3 regions of the Paeniglutamicibacter sp. ZC-3 genome follow, and region 1 is predicted to be linked to each of the others. Evidence: riboswitches for the same ligand, from Rfam matches in the RefSeq annotation. Region 1 holds a riboswitch; each other region holds the start of a gene.
The links. Region 1 has a riboswitch for glycine ahead of OIU93_RS09770 (hypothetical protein). Riboswitches for the same ligand answer to the same signal wherever they lie in the genome.

Region 1 (9,638 bases):
CTGGCACTGCTCGCGGTCACCGTGACCATGCGCTCGGTCATGTCGGGACAGGTTGCCGAGGCCGCCAACGTGGGAGTCGTGCAGGAAATCGAGGAATTCCGCACTTTCGCCGCCGAGGGACTGGACCCGCGCACCGCGCGGCCCTTCACCTCGATGGAAGCGCTGATGGAGCGCTATCTTGCCCGGCAGCAGCCGCTGGCCGGCGAGGCGATCGTCGGGGTGGCCGGCGGCAGGGTGCTGGCCGCGCAGGGCCTGGCCGATGGCTCCGGCGACATCCTGGCCGGCGACGCCGCCCTGGTGGACCGGATCCTGCGCGATGCGCAGACCGCCGGGGTCTACGAAAGTGCCCACGGGACGGTGCGCTGGGGCAAGGCCGAGGCCGTTGCCGCCGGCGAACCGGCCACCATCGCGCCGGAACGCCGGGCGCACCTTCTTGTCGCCCAGTTCACCGGGGCAGCGCAGGAAGAGGCAAACCGGCAGGCAGTGCTGCTCTTCGGCGTCGCGGTGGGCGGGCTGGCGCTGACCGCCGGGATCGCCTGGCTGGTCGCCCGGCAGATCATGCGGCCAATCCGCACCGTGCGTGAAACCGCCGAGTCAATCACCGCCCACGACCTCTCCGCGCGTATCCCGGTTCAGGGCAGGGACGACCTGGCCCGTCTGGCCGAGACGCTCAACGCCATGCTCGACCGCATCGAGGGCTCGCACCTGGCGCAGCGCCACTTCATCGCCGAGGCCCGCGAACACCTCAACGAACCCCAGCGCCTGCTTGCCGCGGCACTGCGCGACCTGGTCGACGGGGATATGCCGGGGGCCGAGCGCGCCCGCATCGCCTGCGGCGCCCAGCAGCTGATCGCCCGGATGGGACAAACGCTCGCAGACCTCGACGTGCTGGCCCAAAGCGGGAATCCGGGCTTCGTGAAGCCCGCCCGTGTCCCGGTCTCAGAGGTGACCGCTGACGTTGCCGCCGAGGCGTCCAAGCCCGGCACCCACCCCGGGAGGCACTTCCGGATCGAGGAGACGGGCCGGGCCGAGGCGTGGCTGGATGCCGCCCGCATCGCCGATGCGGTGCGCCAGCTCGTTGACAACGCCGTGGCGCACACTTCCCCGGGGGACACCATCGGCATCGGATCCTCGGTCGCCGACGGCGCCGCCAGCTTCTGGGTCGCCAACCCGGGCCCGCCGCTGGACCCCGAGCGGGCCCGCGCGTTGCTTGAAAGCTACCGCAGCACCGAGGGCTCGGACCCCGGCATGGGCCTTGGCCTGGCCGTGGTCAAGGCCGTTGCCGAGGCCCACCGGGGCATCGCCTGGGTCGAATCCGGGGACGGGGCCCAGACCCGCTTCGGGCTCACCGTGCCCCTCGACGCCCTGGCGCCCGCCCGCGGCGCCGACGACGCGTTCGCCGACCGGATCGCCACCACGCTGGGGGAGGAATCATGAAGTCCACCGACACCGCCGAGACCCGGGCCGGCACCGCCGCCCCGAGCCGGTTCCGCCATGCAACGGCAGCCCCGGCCGCACCGGAGTCGGCCCCCGCGGCCCGCCCCCGGCCCATGCGCTGGAACCGCCACCGGATCTCTGGCCTGCTCACCGCCGCGCTGCTGGCCGTGTTCCTGACTTGGTGCGCCGTCAGCGCCTTCGGCCCGGCCACCGGGGCCGGAAACGCGCTGCCGGCCCACGGCGCGCTGACGCTGGCGGTCTTCGCCGTCGCGATCTGGCTGTGGATCTTTTCCCCGGTAGGTGACACCTACGTCGCGCTCGGTGCCGCACTGGTGCTGGTGCTGATGGGAGTGCTACCCGAGGACGTGCTTTTCGCCTCGCTCGGCGAGGACACCATCTGGCTGCTGCTGGCGGCGTTCGTGATTGCCGCGGGCATCACCGCCACCGGTCTGGCCACGCGGGCGGCCGCCTACATCGTTGCCGGTGCCCGAAGCCCCCGGCAGCTGGTCCACCTCACGACCGGGGTGCTGGTCGCCACCGCGTTCGCGGTGCCCTCCACCTCCGGCCGGGCGGCCCTGGCCATCCCGGTGTTCATCGCCCTGGCCCGCGCCCTGCACGAGCGCCGCCGGGTGGTGCTGGCCCTCTCCCTGGTGTTCCCCTCGGTCATCCTGCTCTCCGCGGTCGCCTCCTACCTGGGCGCCGGGGCACACCTGATCACCAGCCAGATCCTCACCGCCTCCGGGTATGAGGGCTTCTCCTTCGCCGGGTGGCTGCTCTACGGGCTGCCGCTGGCCTTCGTCTCCTCGCACCTGTGTGCCGAGCTGGTGCTCCGGCTCTTCACCCGGCCCGCGGACCGGCGGCTGCCACTGGCCGTGGGCATCGGGCAGCTGCAGGAACACTCGCCGGTTCCGCTGTCCGGGCCGCTGACGGTCGCCCAGTCCCGTGCGGCCCTGCTGGTCTGCGGCGTCGTGGTCCTCTGGTGCACCGAGCCGCTGCACCACCTGCACCCCGCCATCGTTGCCTTGCTCGGCTCGCTGCTGGTGGCCAGCCCGGGCTTCGGCTCCGTGCCCCTGGCCAAGGCGCTGAAGGCAGTGCCCTGGTCGATGCTCATCTTCATGGCCGCCACGCTGACCCTGGGCACCGCGCTGGTCGGCACCGGGGCGGCGGCCTGGCTGGCGCGCAGCGTGCTGGGCCCGGTCGACTCGCTGGGCGCCGCAGCACCGTGGTTGTTCACCGTGCTGGTGGTGTCCATGTCCGCAGCTGCGCACCTGGTCATCCAGTCGCGCTCGGCCCGCTCCGCGGTGCTGATCCCGCTGGTCGTCTCCCTGGCCCCGGGCCTGGGGGTCAACGCGGTCGCGATCGCCTTCGCCTCCACCGCCGCGGCCGGCTTCTGCCACACGCTGACCAGCAGTGCGAAGCCCGTCAACCTGTTCTCCGACATCGAGGGAGTAACGACCTACGAACCCGCGGACCTGCTGCGGCTCAGCGCAGTGCTGGGCCCGGTCATGGTCGCCCTGGTGCTGGTCTTCGCCCTCTGGATCTGGCCGGCCATGGGCCTGCCGCTCTTCCTCTAGCCACACACCCACCCCCAATACCTTCCCCAATAGTTAAGGAACCACCATGTCCAACGCCCTGCCCCGCCGCATCCTCGTTGCCCCCTCCGGATTCAAGGAATCCCTCGACGCCGCCGCCGTCGCCCAGGCCATCGGCGCCGGCGTCCGCCGCGCCCTGCCCGGCGCGGTGGTCAAGGCCGTCCCGATCGCCGACGGAGGGGAAGGCACCGCCGAGACCCTCGCCTGCGCCACCGGCGGCAGGCTGGTCCCGGCCCGGGTCACCGGCCCCGTCGGGGAACCGGTCGACTCCCACTACGCGATGCTTGGGGGCGAGGCCGCCGGCACGGCCGTGGTCGAGATGGCCGCGGCCGCCGGGCTGCGCCTGGTCCCGCGCGACCAGCGCGACCCCGGGGTGACCACCAGCCGCGGCGTCGGCGAACTCATCGCCGCGGCGATCGATGCCGGCGCGCAGAAGGTGCTCGTCGGCTGCGGCGACTCCGGAACCTCCGACGGCGGCATGGGCGCGCTGCAGGGACTCGGCGTGCGGATCCTTGACGCCGCCGGGCGCGAGGTCCCGGCCGGCGGCAACCACCTGTCGCGCATCGACCGGCTGGATTTGGCCGGACTGCACCCGGCCATTGCCGCGGGCACCGTGGAAATCACCCTGGCCCTAAACCAGCACAACGTGCTCACCGGAAAGCGCGGGGTGGCCCGCGTCTTCGGCCCGCAGAAGGGCGCCACCCCCGAGCAGGTCGAGGCCATGTCCGCCGGATTCGAGCACTGGGCGGCGGTGCTCCGCCGCGATGCCCTGGACTCCGCCCGGGACACCGACTTCGCGAACGCCCCGGGAACCGGCGCCTCCGGCGGGCTCGGCGCCGGGCTTGCCGCCCTCGGGGCGGTGCTGATGCCGCGCTTCGAGGCGATCCTGGACTCCGGCCTGGCCGGCATCGACCTGGACGGGCTGCTGCGCGGCGCGGACCTGGTGATCACCGCCGAAGGGGCCATCGACTTCCAGACGCCCCGGGGCAAGGTCCCCGCCGAGGTCGCGCGCCGCGCGGCGCTGCACGGGGTGCCCGTGGTGGCGCTGGCCGGGACGCTGGGCAAGGGCTGCCGCGACGTCCACGACATCGGGATCGACGCGATCGCCTCCATCGTCCCGATCCCGATGACCCTGCAGGAGGCCGTGGACGACGGGGAGCGCCTGCTCATCGAGGCGGCCGAGCGCTTCATGCGCACCATCATCCTGGGTGCATCCATGGCGGCGGCCCGGCTGAGCCCGCGCGACGCCGGGTAGCGGACGCCCCCAGCAGGTACGCCCACCTCGCGCCGGCGGAGCGGTGCCCTGTGCATTGCTCTACAAGACGTAGGGCGTGCGGCCCTCTTCAGTGTCATCCGCGGGGTTGAAAAGTGACTCGAGCTCGGAAATGAGCTGGTTTGCGCGTTCCGGTTGAGTGCCCGCGCCGGCCTGTGAACGCAACTGGTCGAAGAGCAGGGGGAGCTGAAGTACGCGTTGTTCCGCGTCCCAAGACTCCCGCCATTCCGCATTGTCCTCGAACCGGTTGCCCTCCGCGAAGATTAGGTACTCGACGTCGTCGACGCGTAGCTCTTGACCCGGTTCGCCACCGAGTCCGGCAGACCATTCATTGAGACTCTCCAGAAACATGCGGTAGCTCGGGGCATGCCAGAAATCGACGATCAGCGGGCGATTCGGTACATGGGTCCGGAACCACCGGTACACGACGGCATCCATTACCGGTGCTGGCCGGTGTTTTGTGTCTTGCGCGGTAAGAAAATAGATGTATTTCGTCCCGAACGCGGGTCCAAGCCATTTCAAATAGGAGCGGGACTGTCGCCGACGGTCGGCGATCAGTTCGAAGGCAGCGAGACCGCCAGCTTGCTTCGCTTCCTGAGCTACCTCAAGGAGCTCTGATTTTGCCTCGGCGCGCTCTAGGACTCGTCGAGTCCGAAACGGTCCGTATCCGACGGGACCATATCCCCAGAGCATCGAGAGCAAGAAGACCTGCACCGCTGTGTCCTCGTCGACGACATCCGGGGCCGCCGCGATGGCCTGAGTTCGGTCCATGCGGTCTGTTCCTAAGGACGCCAGGAATGACGCATATTCAGGGAGATGCCGGGACCAAGATTCGGTGTTCCAGCGTGATTGGGCCTGCGTTGGTCGGCCAGCGAGATCCCAGCGGTGAAAGGTCTGGATCAGGACTTCGGGGACTGTCATGTACTTAGCCAAGCACACGGAGGTGAACAGGGTTTGGGCCTCGTCTCTTGGAGGTATCTTGCGCTCGGTTCCGAGGATGGCGCGATCATTGCGCCCCGTTGACCGAGGCGGCTCCACCTATGACTTACCAAACCACGTCGATGAGAAAGACCCTACGATACGTAGGTAACCGAAGCGAACGACGCGGTGTCCCGGCTGCCCGCCTGAGGGGACGGAGCCGACATTCCCCGGAGACGGTCCTTTTGTGTCCGCCCACGTGGAACTCTTCTTCTTGAGGATCGCCGTCTCGTGAAACGTGCACGAAACACGTGCTGGACGACCGTTACAGGGCGGAAACGCGAACGAAAATGGCCCGGCATTCCGGGTTGTTAGCGTGGCACACATGACACAGACAACCAGGCCGCAAGCAGCGCCCGATTCCGCCGGTGCGGCGGTCGCAACCATCAAGGAATCCGTCAAGGACCGCGCCGTCGGCCTCGCCCATGAAGATGACGAATCCCCGTTGGCGTACCCGGCCCACGTCAGAATGACATTTTTCGACCCTGCGCTGTAATGAAAGTTTCTGCGGTTTGCACCACGGGAGAACTTTCACGTAGATTGTGACAGCAGTCACAACAAAATCGCCGTTGACGCGTGGCGGGAGAGTCCCGTTCACACCATGGACGGGCGCCGTAGGAGCAATTCCTCCCCAGGAAACTCTCAGGCACCCGTACCGCCACGAAGAGGCGAATCTGGAAAGAAGCACGGTTACGTTCGTGCTCACCGAAGGAGCAAGTCCCGACCCCTTGCGGGCCGGGATGGAAACTCTCAGGTACGTCAACAGATTGGGGAGGATCCAAGAACAGTGCGGCCTGGCCCGCGCTCGATTCGGGAGTTCCTCCATGACGCCAACCACCCACGCCACTGCCCGGTCGCCCTTCGGCGCGCCCGCCGGCCTGTCCCGTGAATCCGCGCAGCGGAATCACCGGCTTGCCGCGCGCCGCGCCGAATGGCCCTCCTGCAAGTGCGCCGGCCTGGGAATGGTTGCCTCGGAGAACACCGTGAAGGCCCCACTCCAGGGCCTCGCCACCGTCGGCGACATCCGTTAGGGAGTCGTCAATGGCACGCCACCGAAGCACCGGCACCAATCTGGAAGGCAACAGCATGAGCAAGAACAGTTCCGCGCCCCACCTCGAACGTGGGCTCTCCAACCGCCACATCCAACTGATCGCGATCGGCGGGGCCATCGGCACCGGCCTGTTCATGGGCTCCGGAAAGACCATTGCGGTGGCCGGGCCGTCTGTCATCTTCGTGTACATGATCATCGGCTTCATGCTTTTCTTCGTGATGCGCGCGATGGGCGAATTGCTGCTGAGCAACACCAACTACAAGAACTTCTCCGACTTCGCCGGGGACATCCTGGGCCCGTGGGCCGCATTCTTCACCGGCTGGACCTACTGGTTCTGCTGGGTGGTCACCGGCATCGCCGACGTCGTGGCGATCTCCCACTATGTGGCGTTCTGGTGGAAGGACCTGCCGCTATGGATCCCCGCCGTGGCCTGCATCCTGTTGCTCGTGGCGCTCAACTTGCCGAGCGTTAAGAACTTCGGCGAAACCGAGTTCTGGTTCGCCCTGGTCAAGATCGTCGCCATCGGCGCACTGATCGTCGTCGGCCTGGTCATGATCATCACCGGCTTCGAAAACAACGGCGCCACCGCCTCCTTCGCGAACCTCTGGAGCGACGGCGGGATGTTCCCGACCGGCTTCATGGGCTTCGTCGCCGGCTTCCAGATCGCCGTGTTCGCATTCGTCGGCATCGAGCTGGTGGGCACCACCGCCGCCGAGACCAAGGACCCGGAGAAGACCCTGCCCAAGGCGATCAACTCCATCCCGGTCCGCATTCTCTTCTTCTACGTCGGTGCCCTGGTCATCCTCATGGCGGTGCAGCCGTGGAAGCTGTTCAGCGCCGCGGAATCCCCCTTCGTGGGCATGTTCGCCATGGCCGGCCTGGCCGGGGCGGCAGGCGTGATCAACTTCGTGGTGCTCACCTCCGCGACCTCCAGCGCGAATTCAGGGATCTACTCGACCTCCCGCATGATGCACGGGCTGGCCGAGGAAGGCGACGCCCCCAAGGGTTTCGCGAAGCTCTCCCGCACCAAGGTCCCGCGCAACGCGCTGCTGTTCTCCTGCATGTTCCTGCTCGCCGGGGTGGCGCTGCTTTACGCAGAGGGCGGCGTGGCCGAGGCCTTCACCCTGGTCACCACCATCTCGGCCCTGTGCTTCATGTTCGTCTGGTCGATCATCCTGATCAGCTACCTGGTCTACCGCAAGCGCCGCCCGCAGCTGCACGCGGCCAGCAAGTTCAAGATGCCCGGCGGAACGTTCATGCCCTACGTGGTGCTGGCCTTCTTCGGCTTCATCCTTTGGGCATTGACCACGCAGGCCGACACCCTCTCCGCGCTGCTCTTCACCCCGATCTGGTTTGTGGGACTGGGGATCGGCTACGCGATCCTGCGAAGCAAGCCGAAGCACGCCGAGCTGCGTGCCATGCACGGAGCCAAGGTCGCCCAGGAGCGCATGCTCGCCGCGTCATTCAACGCCGGCCCGGCCGTCGAGGCGGAGCAGAAGGAGCCTGCCGCGCGATGACGCCGGGCGCCACCGGGCGCCTGCTTAGCCGGAAAGGCCTCGGGGCCGCCCCCAAAAGGGCGGCCCCGAGGCCTTTCCGGCTGTTGTTGGCTTAGAGGACGTGGGAGGCGACGAGCTGCGAGAGGGCGCGCACGTCCACCTTTCCCTTGAACTCCAGGCGGACCTTGCCCAGGCCGCTGAACCACAAATCCAGCTCGGCGTCGAGATCGAAGGTTCCGGCGGTTTCCACGGAGAACGACTGGACCTTGGAATACGGCAGCGACGTGTAGTCGCGCTTCTTGCCCGTGAGGCCCTGGATGTTCACCGCGACGAGCCGCTTGTTGGTGAAAACCACGTAGTCGCGCACGCCCTTGAAGGCGGCCAGCAGCTCCTCGCCCTGGACAAAGAGGGGAGTCACCTCCCCCGCGACGTCCTCGGGGTTGCAGGGGCTGAGCTTGAACACGGAGGCGTTGTTGAAATCGATCATGACCCGACCCTACCCAGCCGCGGGGACAGTGAGGGCGTTGCGGCGGGGCTACGCGCGGGCGAGCAGGTCCTCGCCCAGGCCGGCGCGCCGGTAGAAGACCTCGCGGCCCGCACGGATGGTGTCGGTGAGACCGGAGGCGGCCATCACTTTCAGGTGCCCGTTGACGGTTCCCGCGGCCAGGTCCAGGACGCAGGCCAGCTGGGTGGTGGTCATGGGCAGGTCGAGCTGGGCCAGGATCTGTGCCCGAGTGTGCCCGAGCAGCTGTGCCACCGGGGAGTCCTTGACCTCGCGGGTGTTTTCCCAGAGCCGGCCGACGCCGCGCGGGGCGTAGGTCAGCGTGGGGACAAACGGATCGACGTCCAGCACCAGGGTGCGCGGCCAGACGAATGCGCTGGGAACCAGGATCAGCCCGTTGCCCGGGGAGGCGTGGTGGCTGCCGTCGCAGTTGGCGGTGACCTCGATGCCGTCGGGCGTCAGGCGCACATTGGGGTGCAAGGTGTTGAAGACCTGGTGGATGCCGTGCTCGGCCAGCAGGGCCAGCCTGTAGTCAAGGTCCGCCAGCAGCATGGCGCGCAGTCGCGGCCAGAACGGCTCAACGGCGGTTTCCCAGTACCAGCGCAGGGCCGCAACGATGCGCGCGATTTCGGATAGCGGATCGTCACGGATTGCCCGCACCGTTTTCATGCGGTTTTCTTCCAACCCGGTGGCGAACAGGTAGTCGAGGTCGCGGACCCACAACTCCGGCGGAACGGCGCCAACCGCGGCAAGGCCCGCCTCGAAGGTGTCCTGCCGCAGGGGAGTGGGGGTGAGGGAATCGGCGATGTAGCCGGTGGGGCGGATCAACGTGGTCAGCAACCGCAGATGGTCCTGTTTCTGCGGATCGCGCGAGGCAAGAATGCGTCTGGTGGCATCGCTGATCCAGGGTCGGTGCATCCGGGTGCCCAGCTGGAGGGCACGCACGCTGGTGACCGTTTCCCACAGGGGCGAGATGGTGAATCGCACCCGGGTCAGGTCCTCGGCCGACAGGCTGATCTGCATGTCAATCAGTCTAGGCTCGCGGACGTCCCGGGGTAAGGATTCGGAAATACCCGAATGGTGGCCGATCGGCGCCGGCGGTTTCAGGATGGACGCATGAGCATCTCAACCGATACATTCACTGCCCGACCACTCTTCGACAATCCTGCCAAGGGCAGGCACCTGGCCCGCAGGAGGACGGCGCGAACCGCTGCACACGCGGCCCCGCGGCACCGCATGGCCGCCACTCTCTGGCGCACCTCGCCGCTGCAGGAGGAGCAGCTGCGCGAGAACCGCGAGCGCGCCTGGA
Region 2 (9,638 bases), on a different contig from region 1:
CGCGGAACCGGGTTCGCACTGATGCTGGCCAGCTCGGTCTCGAACCAGGCCGGTGCGGCCCTGGGGTCCATGGCGTTTCCGGTTATCGGGCCGGTCGGCGTCGTAGCCGTGCGACAGCTCGTCACGGCACTCGTCCTGGCTCCGGTCGTGCGCCCCCGGCTGCGCGCACTGCGCAAGGATCAGTGGCTGCCGATCCTGGGCCTGGCGCTGGTGTTCAGCATGATGAACCTTTCCCTTTACGCCGCGATCGACCGCATCGGGCTCGGCCTGGCCGTCACCCTGGAGTTCCTGGGTCCGCTCGGCGTCGCCATCGCCTTTTCCCGCCGGCCGTTTGACGTCGCCTGTGCGCTGCTCGCGGGTGTCGGGGTCATTGTCCTTATCAACCCCGGTCCGGCTACCGACATCTTGGGAATCGCACTGGGCCTGGTTGCCGCCGCGGGGTGGGGTTCCTACATCCTGCTGAACCGCACCTTGGGGCAACGGTTGCCGGGCCTGCAGGGAACCGCCGCGGCGAGCATCGTCACGGCCGGCATGTGGGTGCCCATCGCGATCCTCTGGTTCCTCGCCCACGTGCCGAGCATCGGCGCCCTCGGACTGGCCGCAGCCTGCGGCCTGCTGTCCTCGGTCGTCCCCGCCGTTTCCGATCTGCAGGCCCTGCGGCGGGTTCCGGCCAGGATTTTCGGGATCTTCACCAGTCTGAGTCCGGTGTGGGCGGTTCTCGCCGGATGGGTCATGCTCCACCAAGCCTTGCAGCCCAACGAATGGCTGGGAGTCGCGCTGATTGTCCTGAGCAACATCTTCGTTTCCGTGCGGGGACTGGCCACATCCCGTCCCCGGACCCGGACGGTTTGAGGTACTCGAGGCCCGGATGCCGGCGATTGGTGAGCTTCCCGAGTGCCGCCCGCACCCGCACCATGGCTTCGATGTCCGACCGACAACGGAACCCCACTCACGTCGGTTCCGCGAGAATCGTGAGTCCATCGCCAGGCAAGTCCACATTTACGGCGCAAACCACTTGACGTTGCCACACAAACGGGCATAAAGTCATTCAAACACAGATGCATGTGTGTCATGTCACTGGATGCGAGGAAGCAATGTTTGCCGAAGAGCGGCACCGCCTGATCACCGAGATGATCGCCGGCAACGGGAAGGTCACCGTTGCCGAGCTCTCGGCACGCTTCGACATCACCCGCGAGACCGTGCGGCGGGATTTGGCCCAGCTCGAGTCCGAGGGCACGCTGCGCCGCGTCCACGGCGGCGCGGTCTCAACCCTTGCCGCCAGCACGCGGGAGGAAAGCCACAGCGAACGCAGCACCATCCACGCCGAGGCCAAGGCCCGCATTGCCCAGGCCGCCCACCGGCTGCTGCCCGGCGACGGCGTCTCGGTCATGCTCGACGCGGGAACCAGCACCGAGATCCTGGCCGGGCTGATCGCGCAGAACTCCGCCAATACCCCCTCGCTGGTGATCACCCACGCACTTCCCATCGCCGCTCGCATCGCCGCAAACCCCCAGATCTCCCTGGAGCTCATCGGCGGCCGCGTCCGTGGATTGACCAGCGCCGCCACCGGCGCCGGAACCGTCGAACAGTTCTCCCGCCTCAGCGCCGACATTGCGTTCCTCGGCACCAACGCCCTGCATTCCACCTTCGGTCTCAGCACCCCGGACCCCCTGGAAGCCACGGTTAAGACCGCCATGGCCGCCAGCGCCCAACGCGTCGTCGTGCTGGCCGACTCCTCCAAATTCGAAAGGCTCACCCTCGTGCAATTCGCGAAGCTCGATGCGATCGACACCCTGGTCACCGACGCCGCACCGACCGGCGAACTCGCCGCGGCCCTGGAGGCGGCGGACGTGGAGGTGGTGCTGGCATGATCGTCACCTTGACCATGAACCCGGCGCTGGACACCACGATCGAACTCGGTGCCCCGCTGGCCCACGGAGGCGTCCAGCGCTCCCTGGGCAGCCACACCCAGGCCGCCGGCAAGGGCGTCAACGTCTCCCGCGCCATCGCCCACGCGGGCGTGAAGACCCTCGCGGTGCTGCCCGGCGCGGAAACCGATCCGCTGCTGCGCCGGCTGGTGGCCGATGACCTGGAGCACCGCTCGGTGCACATCGGCGCGCTGCTGCGCACCAACATCACGCTCACCGATCCCGACGGCACCACCACCAAGATCAACGAACAGGGCCCGGCTCTGAACGCCGCGGTGCTCGAGGAGATCGTGCGCGTCGTCGTGGATGTTTCCCGCTCCGCCTCGTGGCTCGTGTTGGCCGGCTCGCTGCCGCCGGGCGCGGACCCAAGCTTCTACGCGGACCTGGTGGCCACGGTGCGCGAAACCCTGGGCGATGCGGCCCCGAAAATCGCCGTGGACACCTCCGAGGCACCGCTTCGGGCGTTGTTCGCGCCGCACGTGCACCAGCTCCCGGACCTCATCAAGCCCAACGCCGAGGAACTTGCCGAGCTCTCCGGCCAGGGCTCGGCCGATGCCTTCGAGGATTCGCCCACCGCCACCGCCGCGGCGGCCCGGGCGTTGCTGGATCGAGGGGTCGGCACCGTGCTGGCCACTCTCGGCGCCAATGGCGCGGTGCTGGTCAACGCCGACGGTGCCTGGCACGCAACCCACACACCGATCACCCCGCGCAGCACCGTTGGCGCGGGAGATTCGGCACTGGCCGGATACCTTCTGGCAGATGAAACGGGTGAAACCGCTCCCGGGCGGCTGGCCCGCGCCGTGGCCTACGGGTCAGCGGCAGCTTCCCTTCCGGGCTCCGCAATTCCCACTCCCACCCAACTGGCTCCCGACGCCGTGAGCGTCGAAGAGCTGACCCTGATCCCAAGGACGATGTCATGATCGAACTCATTAATCGCGGTCTTGTCAGCCTCGACGCCAACCTGGGCGCCAGCACCACCGAGGTCATCGAGCACCTGGCTGCCATGGTCGCGGCCGCCGGCCGCACCACCGACGCCGACGCGCTGGCCGCGGACGGCAAGGCGCGCGAGGCCAAGACCGCCACCGGCGTGCCAGGCGGCATCGCAATCCCGCATTGCCGCTCCACCGCGGTGCTCGAACCGACCCTGGCCATGGCCCGGCTGGCCCCGGCCGTGGACTTCGGAGCCAAGGACGGCCCGGCCGACCTGGTCTTCTTCATTGCCGCACCCGAAGGCGCCGACCAGGCACACCTCAAGCTGCTCTCCAAGCTGGCCCGCGCGCTGGTCAAGAAGTCCTTCACCGCCGCCCTGCGCGCCGCCACCAGCGAAGACGAGATCGTGGAGCTGGTTTCCGCCGTGCTCTCCGATGACCCGGCGGCCGCTGCCGCTGCGGTGGCGGCGACCGAAACCACTACGCCCATTGCAGCTCCTGCTACGGTCACCGAGGCACCCGCCGAAGCCAAGCCCCGGATTATTGCCGTCACGGCATGCCCCACCGGCATCGCCCACACCTACATGGCCGCCGATTCCCTGGCCCAGACCGCCGAGGAACTCGGGGTCGAATTCGCCGTGGAAACGCAGGGTTCCTCGGGCTCCACCCCGCTGTCCAAGGCGACCATCGACGCGGCCGACGCGGTGATCTTCGCCGTGGACGTGGATGTGCGCGACCGCTCCCGTTTTGCCGGCAAGCCGTTGATCCAGGTCCCGGTCAAGCGCGGCATCGACGAACCCGCCAAGCTCATCAACGACGCCATTGCCGCCTCCAAGGATCCGCACGCCCGCCGCGTCCCGGCAGGCACCGGTACCGAGGAATCTGCCGACTCCACGTCGAAGGAATCCTTCGGCGGAGGACTCAAGCGCGCGCTGCTGACCGGCGTTTCCTACATGATCCCGTTCGTCGCCGGCGGCGGGCTGCTCATGGCGCTCGGCTTCCTGCTCGGCGGCTACGCCATCACGGATGTTGCCGACACCTATTTGGCCGAAAACACGCTCTTCAACCTGCCCGATGCGGGTCTTGCCGCCTATCTGGGCGCCGTGGCGTTCAAGATCGGCAACCTGTCGATGGCCTTCCTGGTCCCGGCGCTGGCGGGCTACATCGCCTACGCCTTTGCCGACCGTCCGGGACTCGCACCGGGCTTCACCGCCGGCGCGGTTGCCGGCTTCATGGATGCCGGCTTCCTCGGCGGCATCGTCGGCGGCGTGCTCGCCGGCCTGGCAGCCCGCTGGATCACCTCCTGGAAGGTTCCGCGCTGGCTGCGCGGGCTGATGCCGGTGGTCATCGTGCCGTTGCTGGGCTCGATCATTGCCTCCGGGCTGATGTTCCTGCTCCTGGGCGGACCGATCGCCCAACTGACCGTGGGGTTGAACGGCTGGCTTTCGGGCATGACGGGAACCGCCGCCGTGGCCCTGGGCTTGATCCTGGGACTCATGATGGCCGTGGACCTGGGCGGACCGGTCAACAAGGTCGCCTATTCCTTCGCCGTAGCGGGCCTGGGTGCCGGATCGATCGCCGAAAACCCGGCACCGCTGATGATCATGGCCGCGGTCATGGCCGCCGGCATGGTGCCTCCGCTGGCCATGGCCCTGGCCACCGTCATCTCACCACGGCTCTTCACCCCCGCCGAGCGTGAAAACGGCAAGGCAGCCTGGCTGCTGGGCGCATCGTTCATCTCCGAAGGCGCCATTCCGTTCGCCGCCTCGGACCCGCTGCGTGTCATCCCGGCCTCGTTGGTCGGCGGCGGCATCACCGGTGCCATGATCATGGGCTTCCAGGTGCTGTCCCAGGCACCGCACGGCGGCATCTTCGTCTTCTTCGCCATGAACAACACCTGGCCGATGTTCCTGGTGTCCACGCTCGTCGGAACGGTGGTCTCCGCCATCGTGGTGATCGTGCTGAAGAAGTTCGTTCGCAAGGCCGTCCCGCAGACGGTTGCCGTCGAAGAGGCAGCCAAGGTCGCCGCGTAAGCGACCCCATCCATTCACGTCCCACTACCGAGATACCAAGAACACAAGGAGCCACCATGGCAGAACGTATTGCAACCATCGCCAGCCGCGTCGGACTGCACGCCCGTCCGGCAGCCATCTTCGCCGAGGCCGCCGGCAACGAAGACCTCGAGGTCACCATAGCCCGCGAGGGCGAGCCGGCCGATGAAGCGATGGACGCCTCGAGCATCCTCTCGCTGATGGGCCTGGGCGCCGAGTACGGCACCAAGGTCGTGCTGCGCGCCGACGGCGAAGGCGCCGAATCGGTGCTCGAGACCCTGGCCGCGATCCTGGAAACGGACCACGACGCCTAAGGTTCGTTGGTCCCTGTAAATACAGCGTCCCGGGTGGGGCTTCGTCTCGAAGTCCCACCCGGGACGTTGGTCTTATGATCGGCGATGAATGGAGTCAATGCACCCGAAACGATGTCCAGTCCTGCACCGACGAATTCCCGCAGTCTCATCCAGTTATCCATCCCAAAGTCGTGGCCCGGCCACCCGAACACGGCTGCCGTTGCCCTCCTAAGAACCTATCCCAGATGCGCGGTGACCTGCGGGTCACGCGGCGTGGGATCAACAAGGACCGGCGTCTATTTGTACTCGTTCTCCGTCAGTTCGATGACGAAGGCGCGGCGTTCGGCGATCAAGGCATCGCGCATCACGAATACCTCTCCCATGGCCATGCGCATGATCTCGCCGTTGGTCCGGTGCGCCTCGCCGGACAACTCGGCCATCACCACGTCGCCCTCTTCGACCAAGCGCACTATTTCCAGCACCGGCGGCCCACTGAAGTCGGGGCTTTCGATCGCCTGGTCGTATGCATCCTTGCCGCTGAGACGGAAGTGGCCAAAGACCGTCCATTCAATGTCGTCGGTCAGGCACGACAGGATCTGGGCATGATCCGACTTGTTGAATCCGTCGATGTACTTGCTGACGGTTTCCTTGTTGGCAGACATGTATGAAACCTCCGGGATTCCGTGTGGCGCTTTGGTGGGCAACCGGCCCGTGCGGGTGCTTCGGCCACTTGGCAACATGGGGGGCCCGGGTAAGAAGGGATGCCGACTGTCAAAGGGTATCCACCAACGCATCACGAGGGAACACTTGTCAGCCCGAGTTCCGTTCGATACGGGAGCTTGGTTGAGGACCGGCCACGCTCTCAGGCCCCTACACCGTCCGGCTCCGGATCGGAAACACATATTCATGACCGTTCGGTCGTGACACAAAAGAGTCACTGTGACCCACGTCAAGTATTGTGGTCCCAAGCGGTAAAGCAACCGCCGACAACTGAATAGTCTTCCGATCACGCGCGGCTGGAGAGTCCCGGACACCACTCGGGCACCGAAGGGGCAAGCACCCGCAATCTCTCAGGTACCAGGAACAGTCGCGTGAGGAAACTCTGGAGAGCAGCCGCCGGGACAGGTGGCTCACCGACGAAGCACACCAGTGCCATGGGGCACTGGTTTCACTTTCAGGTTCAGGACAGAGCGGGCACGGTGGCAACCGGCATCATCAATGGCCAGCAATCACCGCACTGAACCCTTCGATGAACGGTAGAACTCCCCCATGCACGTACCTGCCATATTGCCCGCAGTTGTGGACAACAACTCCACGGATATCCTCGCCGTTGCCAACTCGCCGATCCTCTGGGCCTGCGCCATTGGCGTCTTCCTGGTCATCATCGTCCAGAGCATCATCTACATGAAGGCCGCCCGCGTCGCCGCGCCTCATATCGGAATGACGCAGGCAGAACTCAAGACCAGCTTCCGAGCCGGCGCCATCTCCGCCTTGGGTCCCTCGCTGGCCGTGGTCTTGGTCGCCGTCGCACTGCTGACGATCTTCGGCACACCTGCCGTGCTCGTGCGCATCGGCCTGATCGGGTCGGTGTCCTACGAAACCGCCGCTGCCGCCATCTCCGCTAAAACCGTGGGAGCCGAACTCGGTGGCCCCACCTACACCCAGGCCGTCTTCGGCCTGGCCCTGGCCGCGATGAGCCTCGGCGGTGCCATGTGGATGATCGCCACCCTCATCTTCACCCCGCTGCTCAAGCGCGGCGACTCGGCACTGCGCAAGGTCAACCCCGCCATCATGCTGGTGGTCCCCGGTGCCGCAATGATGGCCGCATTCATGGTTCTGGGCATGGCCGAACTGCCCAAGTCGTGGATCCATGTGGTTGCCTTCCTGTCCTCGGCGGCGATCATGACCGTCCTGATGGTCATCGCCAAACGGGTGAACAAGCCGTGGATCAAGGAATGGGCCTTGGGCATAGCCATCATCCTGGCCCTCACCATCACCTACGCAGCAACCCGCGTTTAGCGCAGCCGAGAATTTCAGGAGCACATGATGAGTAAGACAGCAGAACTGCACCAGGCGCTCAGCGCCTTCGACAAAACCACCTCCCGCTGGGGCCGGATCACCATGATCATCGGCCTCATCCTCTCCCTGGCGGCCCCGACCTACCTGGTCTTCTTTTCCGGGTTGGACATCGAGCTTTCCTCCGTCCTGACGGCCTTCGCCGCGCTGGCCGCCGTCTTCGGCGTGATCTGGATTGTGGAGCCGTTGACCTACTTCCCGATCCTTGGCGCCTCCTCGATGTACCAGGCGTTCATGATCGGCAACATTTCCAATAAGCTCCTTCCGGCTGCCATGATCGCGCAATCGACCATCGGGGTGAAGCCGGGCACCCGCAAGGGCGAGCTGGCCGCGGTCGCCGCCATTTGCGGTGCGGCTGCAGTCCACCTGACCTCGCTGTTCATCTTCGTGGGCCTGCTGGGAACGTGGCTGGTCAGTGTGATTCCCACCGATATCGTGCAGACCGTCCAGCTGTACATCCTGCCCACCGTGTTGGGCGCCGTAATCATTCAGGCCATCGTGAGTCAGAAGGCACCGCGCTCCGCGGTGATCGCCTTGGCCGTATCGGCTGTGGTGATCTTCGTATTGGTCCCGTTGATTCCCGGGATGAACCTGTTCGCCACCGCCGTTGCCGTGATTGCCACGGCCGTGCTCGCCTGGGTGCTGCGCGACCGCAAGACCCTGGGGACTCCGGAGGACGTGCCGCTGGAGGCCAGGCCCGAGGGTCCGGTTTACTGACCGGGACGTTCGGTCCGCTGACACGAATTTTCACGATATTGACTGGCGGCGGCACCCTTTGGTGCCGCCGCCAACCAAGAGCAAGGAATAGACACCCCATGACCAGTACCTCCATCCCGCAGTCCCTGACGATGAGCACGGACTCGGCAGCGGAACTGAGCGAAACCTACAAGTACCTGCACGCCAACCCCGAGCTGTCGATGCAGGAGCACAAGACCGCCGACTACCTGGCCAAGCGCCTGGAAGAGCTGGGCCTGGAGGTGTTCCGCTGCGGCGGCACCGGGGTGGTTGGCATCTTGCGCAACGGCGAGGGCCCGGTCATTGGCATGCGCGCCGACACCGACGGGTTGCCGGTCCTCGAAGACACCGGTCTTGACTACGCCAGCACCGCCACCGGATTCCTGGATGACGGCACCGAGGTCCCGACCATGCACGCCTGCGGCCACGACACCCACATGGCCACCGCCTTGAAGACCGCCGAGCTTTACGCCGGTGCCACCGATGCCTGGGCCGGGACCATCGTGTTCGTGCTGCAGCCCGGCGAGGAAACCGCCGCCGGCGCCCGCGCCATGGTTGAGGACGGCCTGTGGGACAAGGCGCCCAAGCCGGAGATCATGTTCGGCCAGCACGTGATGAACGGGCTCACCGGCACGGTCTCGATCATGGGCGGCGCCGCGATGACCACCGCGGATTCGTTCAAGGTCACCGTCTTCGGCCAAGGATCGCACGGTTCCATGCCCGAGCACTCCATCGACCCGATCGTGCTGGGCGCGTCCATGGTGCTGCGCCTGCAGACCATCGTCTCGCGCCAGGTGGCCCCGCAGTCCGCCGCCGTGGTGACCATCGGATCCTTCCACGCCGGGCTGAAGGAAAACGTCATCCCCGACCGCGCGGTCTTCACCATCAACGTGCGCACCTTCGAGCCCGAGGTCCGGGACACCGTGCTGACCTCGATCCGGCGCATCATTGCTGCCGAGGCCGAGGCCTCCGGTGCCGCCGAGCCGCTCATCGAGGACATCTCCAACTTCCCGCCGCTCTACAACGACCCGACCGAGACCGAAAAGCTTGCCGAGGAATTCCGCACGGAGTTCGGCGCCGAGCGCGTGCTCCAGGGATCGCCGGTCATGGGCAGCGAGGACTTCGGCGCACTGGCCTCGGCCATCGATGTGCCCAGCGTGTTCTGGTTCTTCGGCGGCAACGACGCCAAGACGCTGGCAGCGGGCCACCCGCCGGCCAACCACTCGCCGTTCTTCGCCCCCGTCATGGAACCGACGCTGAGCACCGGCGTGCAGGCAGCGGTCCGTGCGCTGTTCTCGAAGGTCGGCAAGTAGCGCAGACCTTCAATCCTCCGGCCAGGTCTTCTTACCGAAGGCCTGGCCGGAGGCATATATACGGGCTTTCGACGGAACCGTGCGCGTGCAGGGGCCCTTAGCGGCTACCGCGCAACAGCGCGCTGATTTCGCCCGCGGTCCGCACGACGGCGGTGCCGTACTCTTCATACTTTGCTGGCTCGATGCGGCTCGAGGGCCCGGAAATCGACACGCTGCCGACCGGCACTCCCGCGGAATTCACGATGGGCGCCCCCAGCGACGTGATGCCGCTGCTCAACCCCTCCTCGTTGATGGCGTAGCCGCGCTCCCGCGT
Region 3 (9,638 bases), on a different contig from region 1:
AGGGCCTCGACCTTGTCCATGTCCACCACCAGGGTGTCCTCCTCGACCCCGTACGGGACGATGTTGTAGAGGCGGCCGGAAAAGTTGATCTTCATGCCGTGGGTCAGGTGCCCGCCGTGGGCCAGGTTCAACCCCATGATGGTGTCGCCCGGGCGGATCAGCGCGTGCATCACCGAGGCGTTGGCCTGCGCGCCGGAGTGCGGCTGCACGTTCGCGAACTCCGCGCCGAACAGCGCCTTGACCCGCTCCAGGGCCAGGGTCTCCACCACGTCGACCTCCTCGCAGCCGCCGTAGTAGCGCTTGCCCGGGTAGCCCTCGGCGTACTTGTTGGTCAGCACCGAGCCCTGCGCCTGCATCACGGCCAGGGCCGTGTGGTTCTCCGAGGCGATCATCTCCAGCCCGCGCTGCTGGCGCGCCAGCTCCGCGTCGATCCGCTCCGCGATCTCCGGATCCAGGGTCCCGATGTCCTGCGTCAGCGACGCAGGTGCAAGGGATTCGAACACTGCGGTCACGCTACGTCGCCGCCGTTTGCGGAGGCGTAGTCTGCTGCCGAGAGCAGCGGGCCCTCCTCGGAGACCTCGACGGTGAACAGCCAGCCGGCGCCGTACGGGTCTTCGTTCAGGATGGCCGGGTTGTCGATGGCATCCTGGTTGACCTCGACGATGGTGCCGGTGACCGGTGCGTACAGGTCGGAGACGGACTTGGTCGACTCGACCTCGCCGCAGGTCTCGCCGGCGGTGACAGTGTCGCCGACCTCGGGCAGGTCAACATATACGACATCGCCCAGTGCGTCCGCGGCAACCTGGGTGATGCCGACCTTGGTCGGGGTCGCGGAGTCGACCCATTCGTGCTCGGCCGAGTAACGAAGGGATGCGAGAACCTTGCTCATGGGGGTGTTTCCTCTCAAAGAATGTGGGTAAAGAAGTTAAGCCGGTTGAACGGTGGCGGGGCTCGTCGCGCCCGCCACCGACAACGTTACTTGGCTCGGGTGTAGAACGGCAGTGTGACGACTTCGAATGCCTCGGGCTTGCCACGCAGGTCAACATCGACCTTCGTGCCGACCTCGGCGAACTCCGGGGCCACGTAGGCCAGGGCCACCGGGTAGCCCAGGGTCGGCGACGGCTGGCCCGAGGTGACGGCGCCGACCTGCACGCCGTCCACGGACACCGGGTAGCCGCCGCGACCGGCGCGACGTCCCAGGCCCTTCAGGCCCACCAGGACCTTCTTGGCGCCTTCGGCCTTGATGGCCTCCAGTGCCTTGCGGCCCACGAAGTCCTCTTCCTTCTTGAAGGAAACGATCGGGCCAAGGTTGGCCTCGAACGGGTTGCCCTCAAGGGAAAGCTCGTTGCCGTACAGCGGCATGCCGGCTTCCAGGCGCAGCGAGTCGCGGCAGGCCAGACCCGCGGGGATCAGCCCGTGGTCGGTGCCGGCGGCCATCAATGCGTCCCAGAGTTCGGCCGCCTGTGCGTTCGGCACGTACAGCTCGAAGCCGTCTTCACCGGTGTAGCCGGTGCGTGCCAGCAGCACGTCGATGCCGGCAACGGTGACCTCGTCGGCAGCGTAGTAGCTCATGTCCGAGACCACTGACTTGGCTGCCTCGTCGACCAGTTCGTGCAGGATGGCCACGGCATTCGGGCCCTGCACGGCGACCAGCGAGGTCTCGGCGGACGCGTCGGTGACAACCACGTCGAAGCCCTTGGCACGCTCGGCCAGGGCAGCGGCAACCACCGGGGCGTTGCCCGCGTTGGGCACCACGAGGAACTTTTCCTCGCCGCGACGGTAGGTGATCAGGTCATCGATGATTCCGCCTGCTTCGTTGCAGATCACCGAGTACTTGGCCTTGCCGACCTTCATCACCGCCATGTTCCCGGCCAGCGCGGTGTTCAGGAACGTCGCCGCCTCGGGTCCCTCGACCCAGACCTCGCCCATGTGGGAGAGGTCAAACAGGCCGGCGGTGGCGCGCACCGCATTGTGCTCGGCCAATTCCGAACCGTACTTCAACGGCATGTCCCAGCCACCAAAGTCGGTGAAGGATGCGCCTAGTTCCGCATGCTGTGCATGCAGGGAGGTTTTCTTCGGGTCGCTCATCAAGCTACCTTTCGTGAGGCTCAAAAATGAGTGTCGGAATTAGTTTTCGAAGGCTTCCGGCGGGGGGCAGGAGCAGATCAGGTTGCGGTCGCCACCTGCTCCGTCGATGCGTCCCACGGCCGGGAAGTACTTGTCCATGCGCAGGGCATGCACCGGGAAGGCTGCCTGCTCAACGGTGTACTTGCGGTTCCAGGCGGTGTTGACCACGGCGGCCACGGTGTGCGGGGCGTTGCGCAGCGGGGATTCCTCGAGGGAGAAGTCGCCGGCGAGCACCTGCTGCATCTCGGCGTGGATCGCGATCATGGCCTCGATGAAGCGTTCGATCTCGACCAGGTCCTCGGACTCGGTCGGCTCCACCATCAGGGTGCCGGCGACCGGGAAGGACAGGGTCGGGGCGTGGAAGCCGAAGTCGATCAGGCGCTTGGCCACGTCCTCGGCGGTGACGCCGGTCTTGTTGGTCAGCTCGCGCAGGTCCAGGATGCACTCGTGTGCGACCAGGCCCTTGTTGCCGGTGAACAGGATCGGGAAGTACTCGTTCAAGCGGCTGGCAATGTAGTTCGCCGAGAGAATTGCGATCTTGGTGGCGTCGGTCAGGCCTTCGCCGCCCATCATCGCGATGTAGGCCCAAGAGATCGGCAGTACGCCGGCGGAGCCGAACATGGTGGCAACCACGGGGATGCCGTCGCGGATCGAGTAGGTGTCCGACGGGTCGCCCGGCAGGAACGGGATCAGGTGCTCGGCAACGCCGATCGGGCCCACGCCCGGTCCGCCGCCGCCGTGCGGGATGCAGAAGGTCTTGTGCAGGTTCAGGTGCGACACGTCGCCGCCGAACTTGCCCGGCTGGGCGAGGCCGACCAGGGCGTTCATGTTGGCCCCGTCGATGTAGACCTGGCCGCCGGCCGCGTGGACCTTGTCGCAGACCTCGCGCACGTCGGCGTCGTAGACGCCGTGCGTGGACGGGTAGGTGATCATGATGGCAGCAAGGGTGTCCTTGTTGGCTTCGATCTTCGCGTCCAGGTCGGCTGCGTCGATGGTGCCGTTGGCTGCGGTCTTCACCACAATGACCTTCATGCCGGCCAGCACGGCGGAGGCGGCGTTGGTGCCGTGCGCGGAGGCAGGGATCAGGCAGACGGTGCGCTGGTCATCGCCGTTGGACAGGTGGTAGCCGCGGATGGCCAGCAGGCCCGCGTATTCGCCCTGCGAACCGGCGTTGGGCTGGATGGAGACGCCCGCGTAGCCGGTGATGGTGGTCAGGCGGCCTTCGAGGTCGGTGATCAGCTCGCGCCAGCCCTCGGTCTGGTGTGCCGGGGCGTACGGGTGGATGGAGGCGAATTCCGGCCAGGAAATGGATTCCATTTCGGCGGTGGAGTTCAGCTTCATGGTGCACGATCCCAGCGGGATCATGGTGCGGTCCAGGGCCAGGTCGCGGTCCGAGAGCTTGCGCAGGTAGCGCAGCATCTGGGTTTCGGACTTGATGGTGTTGAAGATCGGGTGGCTCAGGTAGTCGCTGGTGCGCTGCAACGATGCCGGCAGCTCGTAGCCCTCTGCCTTGAAGTCCTCACCCGTGACGCCGAAGACACCGGCGATGGCCGCAACGTGTGCCGAAGTGGTGGCTTCGTCGGTGGAGATGCCCACGGTGGTGGCATCCACGCGGCGCAGGTTGATGCCGGCTTCCTCGGCCTTGGCGATGATGGCGGCCGAGTCGGCGACCTTCACCTGCACGGTGTCGAAGAAGGAGTCGGCAACCAGTTCCAGGCCGGCACCGGAGAGCACGGTGGCGATGGTGCGGGCGTGGTTGTGGACGCGCTGGGCGATGCGCTTGAGGCCAGCGGGGCCGTGGTAGACCGCGTACATCGAGGCCGTGATGGCCAGCAGCGCCTGGGCGGTGCAGATGTTGGAGGTGGCCTTCTCGCGGCGGATGTGCTGCTCGCGGGTCTGCAGCGCCAGACGGTAGGCCGGGAACCCGGCGTCGTCCTTGGACACGCCGACCAGACGGCCGGGCAGCTGGCGTTCCAGGCCGGTGCGCACTGCCAGGTATGCGGCGTGCGGGCCACCGAAGAACAGCGGGACGCCGAAGCGCTGGGTGTTGCCCACGGCGATGTCGGCACCCTGTTCGCCCGGCGCGGTGATCATGGTCAGTGCCAGGATGTCGGCGGCGATGGTGACCATCGCGCCGCGCTCCTTGGCAGCGGCGATGACGGCGGTGTGGTCAACCACGGCGCCGTTGTTGCCCGGCTGCTGCAGCACGATGCCGGAGATGTCACCCTCGGGCAGGCCCTTGGACAGGTCCGCGATCTCGACCTCGAAGCCCAGGGCTTCGGCGCGGCCCTGAACCACGGCGATGGTCTGCGGGAAGAGGTTGGCATCGAGCACGGTCTTGGCGTTGCCCTTTGCCTTGTTGCCACGGCGCATCAGCAGCACGGACTCGGCGACGGCGGAGGCTTCGTCAAGCATCGAGGCGTTGGCGATAGGCATCGCGGTCAGGTCCATGACCATGGTCTGGAAGTTGATGAGCGCCTCGAGGCGACCCTGGGAGATTTCCGGCTGGTACGGGGTGTAGGCCGTGTACCAGGCCGGGTCTTCGAGCACGTTGCGCAGGATCACCGGCGGCGTGAAGGTGTCGGAGAAACCCTGCCCGATCATCTGGGTCTTCATGACGTTCTTGTTTGCCAGCACGCGCAGGTCCGAAAGGACCTCTGCTTCGGTTCGTGGGGCCGGCAGGTCCAGGGGTTCGCTCTGGCGGATGTCGGCGGGAACGGCGGTGTCGACGATTTCGTCGATGGAAGAATAACCAAGCTGGCTCAGCATGGTGTCGATGTCGCTGCCCTGCGGGCCAATATGGCGGGCGACGAACTCAGCGGACGGGGTCACGGTCATGGGGAACTCCATTGGGTCATCGGCGTGCGTACACACCGAACGAGCTGCAAAGTTCCTCCCCGACCCTGTTGCTTGACCTGAGAGTTTCCGCGTTGCGCCGGTCCGTGAGGGCGGGGCACGCTTGCACCTTCGGTGAGCCGCACCGCCGAACGGCGGTGTTGCTACTTTCCAGAGTTGCCTCTTCGCGGCGGTACGGGGGCCTGAGAGTTTCCCGGGGAGGAATTGCTCCTACGGCGCCCGACCAACTTTCGTTGAACGGGACTCTCCCGCCGCATGTCAGTGGCTGCGCCCCCTTCGAGGCACGATCACCATCCTACCGGCGATGCGTGAGCCAGACAACACGGACATGCCTGGATGAAGCAACACGTCTTTTACGCGGGCCACTCCTGCGCGAGGGCACACATTGCACCCCGGGCGAACCCTGGCCCGGCAGTTCACGATCCTGGAGGCACCTAGAGATTGAGGAAGACGAAACCGACAAGTTGCCCACATCGACAAGGGCATGCGAGAGCAGCGGGTATCGCAGGCTCAGGGCAAGGATCCCGGCCATTGGGAACAGCCCGCGCGCCAAGTCCGACAATCCACACCCATGCCGGACGCCTGGCGCTGCGTCGAAACCACGCCCACCGCTGCCCCGCACCGGCGGCCAACGAAATCACGATGGCAATCAGCCCACAGCCGCGCCGCTCGGGCGTTCGTGTCCATGGCAACACGCGCGGCCAAATGCCCGGCAGCAATGATGAACAGCGGGGTGGCCAGCAGCATAAACCCCCGCACTCTCGTGCTTGCCCACCATCCCGACCCTCCGACGGACGCGGTTTCCGATCACGCCTTCCAGCCCCCGCTCTCAGCCATGCCTCCAACCCTTCGCATCCGGGCGCATGATCCTCAAGATTTTCACACCTCAGCAGGGCACTTCCCGCTGCATCCACGGTCCACACCCGGGCGTCGCAAACAATTTTCAACGGATTCATCCTGAAATACTTGACAGTTCAACCATTAGGGGTCTACCGTATCACTTGAAGGTTCAACAAACAGGATTTGAGGATCACATGAAGAACTTCCTCGCTCGACTCTTTGGAAAGAAGAACGACATGAACATCGACATCACCATCATCGGCACCGGCAACATGGGCCGCGCGCTTGCAACACGCTCGATCGCCGCCGGCAAGAGCCTGCAGGTCCTGGCCCGCTCCACCGAGACCGCAGCCACCTTTGCCGCCGAGCTCGGTACCGGAATCGCCAGCGGGAATACCGCCGAAGTCCCGGCTGGCCGCATCGTCGTTTTGGCCCTGCCCTTCGACGCCGCCAAGGAATACGTCGCCGCCCAGGGTTCGGCCCTGGACTCCAAGATCCTGGTCGACATCACCAACCCGGTGGACTTCGCAACCTTTGACTCGCTGACCACCCCTGCAGGAAGCTCGGCCGCCGAGGAAATCTCCGCCTTGACCTCCGCCACCGTCGTGAAGGCCTTCAACACGACCTTCGCCGGTCCGCTGACTTCCGGCTCCGCCGACGGCAAGCCGCTTGATGTCTTCGTTGCCGGCGAGGAATCCGCCCGCAGCGAGGTAGCGGCATTCGTCATCGCCGCCGGCATGCGCCCGTTGGAGGTCGGTGGCCTGCACCACGCCCGCGAGCTCGAGGGCTTCCAGCTGCTGGTCATGGCCATGCAGGTCAATCCGGCGCTGCCCGACTTCAACTGGGGAACCGCGCTGACGATCGTGGGCTAAGACCCCCGCCTGCCCAATCCGGGATATTCGAGGGGACGGAACCGCCACCGGCGGTTCCGTCCCCTCGTGCGTTGCCTCGGTTGCAGGTGTTCGGGCCTAGACGATTCCCGAGACGCCTAGCCACGAACCGATGGCGAACGTGACGGCGAGCGCCGCGGCCCCTCCGATCAGCACCCGCAGGGTGGGCCGCAGCACCGAGGCCCCGCCCAGCCGCGCGCCCGTCGCCCCGGTCACCGCAAGCGCCAGCAGCACCGCCGCAAACGTCACCGGAATCCTCAGGCCCACGGGAAGGAACACCGCCGTGGCGAAGGGCAATGCCGCACCCACCGTGAACGCGATGGCCGAGGCGATTGCGGCATTCCACGGGTTGAGCACCTCGTCCTCGTCCAGCTGCAGCTCGACATCGAGGTGTGCCTTGAGCACGTCGTGCTCGGTCAGTTCCCGGGCAACCTGCTGGGCCGTTGCGCGGCTCAGCCCCTTGGCCTCGTAGAGACCGGCGAGTTCAGCCAGTTCTTCCTCAGGCATCTCGGCCAGTTCCCGGCGCTCCTTTTCAATGAGCGCCTTCTGCGAGTCAGCCGAGCTGGATACCGAGACGTACTCTCCCAGCGCCATGGAAATGGCGCCGCCGATCGCAGCGGCGGCACCGGCAGCCACCACCGGACCCGTGGCCGTGGTGGCACCGGCGACGCCGACCACGACCGCTGCCACCGAGACGATTCCATCATTGGCGCCGAGCACCCCGGCTCGCAGCCAATTCAGCCTTTCGGCCAGGCCCTGGTCGTGGGGTTCGCCCTCATGCTGCATCTCCTGCTGGTCCATGGACACCAGCAAAGCACCAGGCCGTCGCATTGGCCAGTGGCGGGTCCTCGCATTCGGCGGGACGGGCAGGTCCTACGGCGCTGACGCCGCCTCCAGGGAGACCAAGTCGGGGTAGCGGGGGCGCAGCGAATCGCCCGAGGAAGTCCCGGTGAGCCGGCGCTTGACCCATGGTGCCAGGTATTCCCTGGCCCAGACGGCATCCTCGCGCAGCCTTTCGATGCGGGACTTGGCAGTCGGTGCCGAGAGCTCGGGCACCTCGATGTGGGCCTCGTGTTCCAGCACGCCCAGCACCTTCGCCGCCATCAGCGTGTGTCCGGCTGTGTTCATGTGCAAGCGGTCGGTGGACCAGTAGCGCCAGTCCCGGAATTCACGCCAACGCCAGTAGTCGGCAATCACGGCACCGAATTCATCTGCGATCTCGCGGACGGCCTCGTTGTAGATGGCGGTACGGCCGCGGGTCTTTTCGAAGATGGCCGAACCGCTGGAATCAAAACCGGTGAAGAGCACCACCGCGGCACCGGTGGCGGCCAGTTGCGCCACCGCATCCCGGTAGGCGACCATCAGCGAGTCGATGTCCACCGCAGGGCGCAGGATGTCGTTCCCGCCCATGTACAAGGTGACAAGCGTGGGCTTGAGTGCGAGCGCGGCAGGCAGCTGTTCGGCGACGACCTGGCCGACCTTCTTGCCTCGGATGGCCAGATTCGCATACCCCCACTGCGGGTCGGCACAGAGCTGTTCGGCCACGCGGTCGGCCCAACCGCGCACCTGGTGGGGCCGCAGCGGATCGTCATCCCCCATTCCCTCGGTGAAGGAGTCGCCCAATGCCACAAATCGTTTCGAGAATTCCACGGTTTCAGCCTAGCGGCACGCGCCGACCGACTTCGGCCCGTGCCGCGTGTCCTCGCTTCACGGGGTTGCGCCGAGCCCGGGCACAGCGGGCGCTTAGCTTGGAGGGGCACGGTGGAAGGCATGAAGACCAGACAACGCCATCCGGCACCCCACACCACCAACAGGCGGCAGTCAGCCCGCCCGATTTCCCCACCGGATGGCTTCGTGCAAGCCATGCCCGTTGCCGGAACACCGGAAGGCGGCCATTCGGCCTCGGAATCCCGTGAGGAAGAGGTCCGGTTTCATTTCGTGGCCACCCGGCAGCCGGCCGATCCGGCGCAGATCCCGTGGCTTGATGAAATCAGCGGCAGCCACGACGTCAACGAGGCATCCTCCGGGATCATCTAGGAGGCGAGCAGCACCTGGCGCGACAACACACTGAGTTGCCCGCCGCGCGAGCCGGTGCCATTGGCCTCGGCACGCGCCGGGACGTAGCCCAACGCCAGCCCGTAGGCCGGGTCCGCATAGCCCAGCGACGCGTTCGCCCCGTCGTGCCCGAAGGCCCTGGCGGAACCGAAGTCGTTGTTCGGGTGCGCCTTCATGAACCCGATGCCGAAGGCCCCGGGCATCCCATTGGCCCGGGACAGCCCGTACACCCGGTCCTGGCTCACCGCGGCAATGGTCTCGGCGGTGAGGAACGGGGCGTGCTCGTCCCCGGATTCATCCACGAACCCCGTGGTGGCCGCGGCGTAGAGCCTGGCCAGGCCGCGGGCGTTGCCCACCCCGCCGAGAGCGGCCAAGCCGGCCTCGCGGATGGTTCGTTCGTTCGGCACATCGATGATGTCGAAGCTCGGCCCCTTGGGTCCGTCGAAGCCGCCGGTCGAGTTCACCGCGAGTCCAAACGCCGAGAAGGGGTCGATGAACGGCGCCGGCTCAAGGGCGTTGTCCTTGAGCACCGGGCGGAAGCGCGGCTCCAGCTCCTCGGGCAGACCCAGGTAGAAGTCAATGTCGTGCGGGGCACGAATGCGGCGTTCGAAGATGTCCTGCAGGGACTCCTGCGCGCAGCGACGGGCAAGTTCCTCCATGAAGACGCCCATGGTCAGCGCATGGTAGGAGTGGATCCCGGGTGCGTTCCACAGCGGTGCGGCGGCGGCCATGATGCCGGCTGCCAGCCGGGAATCAACGAGTTCCTCCTGGGTGAAGCCGCCTTCAACCCCTGGCAGTCCTGCCTGGTGGCTCAGCAGCTGGGCCACGGTGATGCCCGCCTTGCCTGCCGCAGCGAACTCCGGCCAGTAC

Region 2: linked by a shared signal. The riboswitch ahead of OIU93_RS04365 (DUF5058 family protein) and the one ahead of OIU93_RS09770 (hypothetical protein) in region 1 are both predicted to bind glycine.
Region 3: linked by a shared signal. The riboswitch ahead of gcvP (aminomethyl-transferring glycine dehydrogenase) and the one ahead of OIU93_RS09770 (hypothetical protein) in region 1 are both predicted to bind glycine.

Annotation. Positions count from the first base shown of each region.
Region 1 is NZ_JAOYTG010000007.1:93,951-103,588, forward strand. It holds gene OIU93_RS09745 (HAMP domain-containing sensor histidine kinase) at 1-1,437, shown strand, start outside; gene OIU93_RS09750 (SLC13 family permease) at 1,434-3,011, shown strand; gene OIU93_RS09755 (glycerate kinase) at 3,058-4,284, shown strand; gene OIU93_RS09760 (hypothetical protein) at 4,345-5,223, opposite strand; gene OIU93_RS09765 (hypothetical protein) at 5,606-5,776, shown strand; glycine riboswitch at 5,851-5,948, shown strand; gene OIU93_RS09770 (hypothetical protein) at 6,105-6,311, shown strand; gene cycA (D-serine/D-alanine/glycine transporter) at 6,367-7,848, shown strand; gene OIU93_RS09780 (PH domain-containing protein) at 7,940-8,314, opposite strand; gene OIU93_RS09785 (winged helix-turn-helix domain-containing protein) at 8,363-9,352, opposite strand; gene OIU93_RS09790 (hypothetical protein) at 9,446-9,638, shown strand, end outside.
Region 2 is NZ_JAOYTG010000002.1:275,704-285,341, reverse strand. It holds gene OIU93_RS04395 (DMT family transporter) at 1-852, shown strand, start outside; gene OIU93_RS04390 (DeoR/GlpR family DNA-binding transcription regulator) at 1,095-1,871, shown strand; gene OIU93_RS04385 (1-phosphofructokinase family hexose kinase) at 1,868-2,848, shown strand; gene OIU93_RS04380 (fructose-specific PTS transporter subunit EIIC) at 2,845-4,890, shown strand; gene OIU93_RS04375 (HPr family phosphocarrier protein) at 4,947-5,222, shown strand; gene OIU93_RS04370 (nuclear transport factor 2 family protein) at 5,498-5,863, opposite strand; glycine riboswitch at 6,208-6,298, shown strand; gene OIU93_RS04365 (DUF5058 family protein) at 6,471-7,220, shown strand; gene OIU93_RS04360 (hypothetical protein) at 7,248-7,994, shown strand; gene OIU93_RS04355 (amidohydrolase) at 8,093-9,325, shown strand; gene OIU93_RS04350 (IclR family transcriptional regulator) at 9,423-9,638, opposite strand, start outside.
Region 3 is NZ_JAOYTG010000008.1:74,050-83,687, forward strand. It holds gene glyA (serine hydroxymethyltransferase) at 1-512, opposite strand, end outside; gene gcvH (glycine cleavage system protein GcvH) at 509-889, opposite strand; gene gcvT (glycine cleavage system aminomethyltransferase GcvT) at 976-2,088, opposite strand; gene gcvP (aminomethyl-transferring glycine dehydrogenase) at 2,128-4,965, opposite strand; glycine riboswitch at 5,144-5,244, opposite strand; gene OIU93_RS10485 (NADPH-dependent F420 reductase) at 6,018-6,695, shown strand; gene OIU93_RS10490 (VIT family protein) at 6,792-7,514, opposite strand; gene OIU93_RS10495 (SGNH/GDSL hydrolase family protein) at 7,587-8,363, opposite strand; gene OIU93_RS10500 (hypothetical protein) at 8,484-8,750, shown strand; gene OIU93_RS10505 (serine hydrolase domain-containing protein) at 8,747-9,638, opposite strand, start outside.